DNA from 2 places in the Chryseobacillus diguaensis genome. Region 1 is predicted to be linked to the other one. Evidence: a T-box and tRNA genes for the amino acid it is inferred to sense, from the RefSeq annotation. Region 1 holds a T-box; the other holds one or more tRNA genes.
The links. The T-box of region 1 lies ahead of alaS (alanine--tRNA ligase). A T-box ahead of a tRNA ligase gene usually reads a tRNA of that ligase, here a tRNA-Ala.

Region 1 (3,424 bases):
GCTCAAGGCTGTAATCGCCAACTTGCACAACCCTTACAATATCTCCATATTTTTCTCCAAAAAGAGCCATTGCTCCCATGGCTTTTGCTTCTGCAATGGGTTTATGTTCGATGCGGACATTGATGGATTCCCAAATTTTTTCGTTTACGATTATTTCGATTTGCGTCAATTCATCTTCTGTTACCTGGCCGAAGTGGGAAAAGTCAAAACGCAGACGGTTCTCTGTCACAAGCGAGCCAGCCTGATTGACATGCGTTCCAAGAGTATCTTTTAAAGCCTGATGCAGCAAGTGAGTTGCTGTATGGTTTTTAATCACGCCTGTACGGCTTTTCTTGTTTACAGTTGCTTCAACAAGATCATTTGTTTTTAGAATGCCGCTTTCAACGATGACACTGTGAAGATTTTGTCCATTTGGAGCTTTCTTGACGTCCTTAACTTTAGCCGTTACTCCTTCATTCACCAAATAGCCTTCATCGGCAATTTGTCCGCCGCTTTCAGCATAAAAAGGAGTCTTATCCATAATCACTTGAACTTCCTGACCTTCATGGACTTCATCCACTAGCTGTCCTTCCTGCACAAGAGCAAGAATGCTCGAAGAGTGAACAGTTAGAGTATCATAGCCGATAAAGCTGCTTTCAACTGTCAGGTCTCCCAGAACGCCGCCTTGAACCTGCATGGAGCCAACTTCCTGGCGTGCCGCACGGGCTCTCTCACGCTGTTTTTTCATTTCTTCTTCAAAGCCTGAGTGATCGAGCTTCATTTCTTCGTCTTCCGCATACTCTTCTGTCAGCTCAACAGGAAAGCCGTACGTATCATAAAGTCTGAAAACATCTTCCCCTGGAATAACAGAACTTCCAGCTGCTTTTTGTTTTTTTACAACTTCAGAAAGAATAGCCAGGCCATCATTTAACGTTTCATGGAAACGCTCTTCTTCGTTTTTAATCACCTTTTGAATAAACGCGGATTTCGCTTGAACTTCCGGGTAAAAATCTACCATTATTTCACCGACAACAGGAACTAGCTCATACATAAACGGACGGTTGATGTTCAATTTTTTCGCATACCGGACTGCACGGCGAAGAAGGCGGCGAAGCACGTAGCCTCTGCCTTCATTAGAAGGAAGAGCACCATCCCCGATTGCAAAAGTCACGGTACGGATGTGGTCTGCAACGACTTTAAAAGCAGTGTCCTCTTTATCTGTTCTGTATGATTCACCCGAAATAGATTCTGTTGCTTCAATAATCGGCATAAACAGATCCGTATCGAAGTTTGTTGGAACGCTTTGAATAACAGAGCACATGCGCTCAAGACCCATGCCTGTATCAATGTTTTTCTTCGGAAGCGGCGTATAGCTTCCATCTGGATTATGATTGAATTCAGAGAACACAAGGTTCCACACTTCCAAATAACGCTCATTCTCTCCGCCAGGGTAGAGTTCTGGATCAGCTGGATCATTTCCATATTCCACGCCGCGGTCATAGAATATTTCAGTGTTAGGTCCGCTTGGGCCTTCACCGATATCCCAGAAGTTTCCTTCAAGTCGGATAACGTTTTCTTCAAGCACACCAACCGTTTTAGTCCATATTTCAAACGCTTCATTATCTTCCGGATGGATTGTTACAGAAAGCTTTTCAGCTTCAAACCCGATCCATTTCTCACTCGTTAAAAATTCCCAAGCCCAAATGATGGCTTCTTCTTTAAAATAGTCTCCAATGGAAAAATTTCCGAGCATTTCAAAAAAGGTATGGTGGCGTGCGGTTTTCCCCACATTTTCAATATCATTTGTACGTATGGATTTTTGAGCATTTACGATTCTTGGATTGGCTGGGATCACTCGGCCGTCAAAGTATTTTTTCAGCGTAGCAACTCCGCTGTTGATCCATAAGAGAGACGCATCGTCCTGAGGAACAAGCGGCGCACTCGGCTCAATAGCATGTCCTTTTTCCTTGAAAAAATCAAGGAACATTTGGCGGACTTCAGCAGATGTTAAAACTTTCATCAAAGATTCTCCTCCTTGCAGATATCAGGGTTTAATACAGGCAGAATGCAAAAAAACTCCCGTTCCTGTATAAATAGAAATTCTATTTGCACAGGGACGAGAGTTTCTCGCGGTACCACCCTGGTTATGGATTTATCCATCACCTTCATTCGGCCGTAACGCGGACCACACGGCAGGTATTAGCTGCACTCCGGATGAGCTTTCTGCAAAGTCTCTTTTAAAGGTTCTTTCAGCCTAAGGAACCTTCTCTCTTAAAAATAGACATCAGCATACTTTTTCCGTCATTGTGTTTACTATGTATAGGTGAATTATAGCTATTGGAAGCGGTTATGTCAATGCTGTCTAATTACCCTGATCCCGTGTTCTACAACAACTTTCAGAATGGCTGTAACCGGAACGGCCAGAATTAAACCAAGCACTCCGCCAAGCTCCCCTCCTGCAGCAAGAGCAAGCATAATAATGATCGGATGCATATGAAGGCTTCTTCCCACGATAAACGGTCCCAGAATATTCGCTTCAATAAACTGAAGAACCATAATTAAGATCACTACGACAATGACTGTATTCGTTCCCATGCTTGCAGCAATGATAAGGGCAGGTATGGCCCCAATAATCGGACCGAAATACGGAATAACATTGGTTACGCCGATGATCAGTCCAAGGATAAGAGCATATTGAACCTTAAAGAAAAAGAAGCCGATAAAAGCCAGCAGCCCGATAATAACACAAACAAAAAATTGCCCTCTAATATAGTCTCCAAGAGAATGATCTGCATCTCTTATAAACTCTTTGGCGGGTGAGCGCCATCTTTTAGGTGTCAAATACCAGGCTGTTTTTTTGATTTGTTCCACATCCCGCAGCATATAAAACACGAGGAAAGGGATCAGTGTTAAAATAACCACATAGTTAAATAAGGCCTGTATGCTCTCAATCAGCCTGTCAATAAGCTGTGCCAGCCATTCCTCTGATTTTGCAACAAGCCCTTCTATACGGTCATGAATGCCATCTGGCCAGTGATCCGTATGGTCGCGTATCATGGTCAGCCACTTTTCATAAATCCCCATGAGCTGAGGTATATTGCCTGAAAGCTCCATTAGCTGATTAATCAGAATAGGGATGCCTCTGTAAAAGCCATATCCGATCAAACCAAAAAACAGAATGTAAATAATGAAAATCGAAACGGAACGAGGAAGTCCCGTCCTGTGAAGTCTTTCAATAATGGGATGAAGCAAATAGGTGATAAAGGCGGAAACAATAAATGGAATAAAAATGGCTTCTGCCATCAGCCATAAAGGATTCCATAATTCGCGCAGCTTTAAGAAAAAATAAACACACAGCAGGATCAGCAAAATGATGCCTGCCCGCAATAAAACCTGTTTCTCCTTCACGATCATCCCTCCTGGAGATTATTGTTAGGGAAACAAG
Region 2 (3,424 bases), on a different contig from region 1:
ATGCATTTGTAATAGCGCCTCCAAGTCCCGACATTTCCATCATGCCTTGTATGCCGGCATAAAACGGGAATTGAATTAAAATGCCCGCCGTTCCTTTCGCTGCATTCGCAACAGCGTTCATATAGGATAGTGGTGTACCATGAAGAAGGAGACCTGTTGTAAAGAAAAATAAGTTTACCGTATTAATGTCGATTTTAAAACCATTTGTTGCTATAAAATAGGCTAAATATGCGTAACCAAGCAAAGAAATAGCAATACTAAGGAGCCGGCTGTTTTCCATATGAATTGCAAATGTTTTTTTTACAGTTGCTGGTGCCACTATGATTGCTGCGGCTGTTTCATCTTCAGCTAAAACATTTGGATCAATACCAATGACATCTTTTCCTGTCGGCATCATAAGTCTTGTCATAATTGGGAGGACAATCAGCAAAGCAAGTGTAATGAAAAGGTTATAACCAGTAAAAATGGTTTGTGTCAGCGGAATCAAACCAGCTGTTTTTTCCATCGGGTTACCAGGTGTAGCTGCGACAAGCGGGATAGAGCCAGAAAGTCCTCCATGCCATGTAAGAAAGCCGATATAAGCGCATGCAATCAAGAATCGATAATCAGACCCTGTTATTTTCTTAGCTACTTCTTTAGCAAACAATGCACCAACGATTAATCCAAAACCCCAGTTAATAAAGCACGCAATTCCTGAACCTACAGTTACAAGTATGACTCCTTGCGCAGGCGTTTTGGCAACACCCGCAAGTTTAACGAGCCATCCTTTTACAAGCGGGGAGCTGGCAAGGGCATGCCCTGTTACTAAGACTAGGCTCATCTGCATGGCAAATGCCAAAAGATTCCAAAATCCTTGTCCCCAATATTGCATCATGTCAACCGGTCCATGGGACGTAAATAGAATGCCTGAAACAAATAAAAAAAGAGTAAGTATTAAAGCGAATACAAAGGGATCCGGTAAGAACCGTTGTACAAGAGCCGTAAAAAATCTAGAAATCGCTTTCATTTTTCCCTCCTATAATTGTGTTTGGTTAACCCTCTTAAATAATCTAGCATTCTTTTATAACAAAATTATACATATTTTTTGTGAAATTGTGAATATTAAGCGTTTCACTTAAATAAATAAAAAAACAGGAATAATCATATTTCCCTGTTTTTTAACCATTTAAATCATGGATTTCCTTAAGATTGGAGTGAGGGTTTTCACAATACCCATTTGGTGCTGATTTTAAATATTAGAGGTCTCTCATAAGTTCTGCAAACTTTTAAGAAGCCTTTTTTTGTAATTCATAAAAGCTTTTCATAACTCTAGGATCAGCTCCTGAGTACGTTCAATTTCCTCTTGAGAGAGCCGCTCATTCCACTGTTTGAATAAATTGACGTAACCATCAATACTTATTTGAGTGTAAGCCCCTCAAACTTTTTCTCTGCCAGAAAATCCTTCTGTACCATCTCGATTAACAATTAAAAAACCTCCTAAGATAACTTTTACAGAAATAACCCTGTACAAAGTTCTCTCAAGAGGTTGTTAAAGCTCACGAACTGAGCCTTGTGCATTTTATTTGAAATTTGGTATGGAGCTAGCGAGAATCGAACTCGCATTACTTGACTGCCAGTCAAGCGTAATCCCATTATACCATAGCCCCACGAGTTATACTGACCAGCTCAAAACTGCCAGCCAAACGCTCTCCAAACTGAGCTAAGCCCCCATTTATAAGACATATTTAATATAATATATAATTTTAGAATAAAGTCAATACATTCAAGTGAGTTTTTTGAAAGCCCTTTTTTAAAGACTCTTTTCTTAAAATATGTTGCTCATGACCCTATATTTAGTACTCGAAACCATTGGTATGAGAAAAGATGCTGGTAAAAGCATGTACGAAAAACAACAATCTCTGCGAAAACAGTCTTTCTTAAACTTTGTTGTTTTTTCATCCGTTTAAGTGAAAATAGAGCAAGAATACATCTTCGAATTTTAAGAAAAGATGCCATGAGGTTCATCTTTATATTCTAAGACCATACGAATAGCAACAATCTTTGCGGAAACTGCACTTTGTAAAAGTTCAATGATGAAAATTCCAGCCAAAAATAAAGGATAATTTTTGAAAATCTATAAAAACTAAAGGGAATATGACGATATTACCAGTAGGAAAATCACAGGAGGATGACAGCGTGAAGTGGGCAAAAAGAGCAGTGCTGACAGGGATAGGCTGTTTACTTTTATACAATGGGTATGTAGAACATGTCATCAAGGCTAGTGTTATCCCGTCCCAGCTTCAAAAGGAAGTTTTGGCGGATAAAGCGGTTTCCAGAGAAGAAGCTTTACTCCTTGTTGCAGAGAAACTCAAAAATGAGGGGAAAGATGGAGTTGGTGTATCATTTCAAGCTCAGGTTAAAGAAAAATATGTCTGCATTGCCAAGTGGCTTGAGAGCAGTGATGAAACAAAGTCAGCTGATGATGACAAAGCTATCTTTTCAGTGAACAGATTTTCCGGAACAGTAGAGTTAATTCATTAAATGTATTTCTTGGAACGGGTTTTCAATATTTTTTAGCGTGAATCCTGACGTTAAACAGCCTTAGATAAAACCTAATAAAGGCTTCTTGGATAAATGAGATGGCAATGATTTTACAGATGAACGAGAAAGAAAAAAAAGAGGCCTGAGCCTCTTAGCTTAGCACTGCTTGTTTAATTTCTCTCAATTGATTAAGATGACGTTCTTCATGGTAACCGATAAACTCTACCCATTGTTTGACAGATAGCTCACCCATTACTGGATGTTTAAGAGATTTAGCGGATAAATCATAATCCAGCATATCCACGTATGCCATAAGATCTCTGCGGGCTTCCGTTAAAGCCATGATAACCTCTTCGCGATTAATAGGTTCTTCTCCTGGCGCGACACTATCGGGAGCATCCTTTTTATATGATCGATCTGTTACAGCCACAAGATTTTTTTCTTCCACTTTTTTGTCCTCTGCAGAAGGTGCGATTCTTTTAAATGTTTCTGTCATTACATTTTCAATTTTTTGAAGGTGATCGACTAGTTGTCCAATGCTCCATTGACCCTCTTCAGGTTTTTGGTGAAATTCTTCTTCTGAGACACTCTCTACTTCATTTAATAGTTCCCCTCGAACTTCTTTCATATGTTCAAACATGTTTATCACTCCTTTAGAGCTATCATAGCAAACCAAGTTTTATAAGTCGCTTTCCGCAACCGCTTACCTTCTTACACTTTTTCGGACACCCATCTTTCTGCTTGCTGGCGGAGCTTATATTTCTGGATTTTTCCAGAAGCCGTCATCGGATACTCTTTCATAAAGAAACAGTAATCCGGAATTTTATGAAAAGCAATTTTATCCTTGCAAAATTCCCGCACATTTTCCAAGGTGAGTTGTTTCCCTTCCTTCACTTTGATGCAG

Region 2: it has a tRNA-Ala gene. The T-box ahead of alaS (alanine--tRNA ligase) is inferred to sense a tRNA for this amino acid. The anticodon was not compared.

What each region holds. Positions count from the first base shown of each region.
Region 1 covers NZ_JBMKNV010000003.1:376,803-380,226, reverse strand. Annotated here, with positions in the region: gene alaS (alanine--tRNA ligase) at 1-1,999, opposite strand, end outside; T-box leader at 2,089-2,293, opposite strand; gene ACOT8F_RS06865 (AI-2E family transporter) at 2,332-3,393, opposite strand.
Region 2 covers NZ_JBMKNV010000005.1:11,756-15,179, reverse strand. Annotated here, with positions in the region: gene ACOT8F_RS09510 (TIGR00366 family protein) at 1-1,006, opposite strand, end outside; tRNA gene ACOT8F_RS09505 (tRNA-Ala) at 1,576-1,646, opposite strand; gene ACOT8F_RS09500 (hypothetical protein) at 2,176-2,520, shown strand; gene ACOT8F_RS09495 (DinB family protein) at 2,672-3,160, opposite strand; gene ACOT8F_RS09490 (AMP-binding protein) at 3,232-3,424, opposite strand, start outside.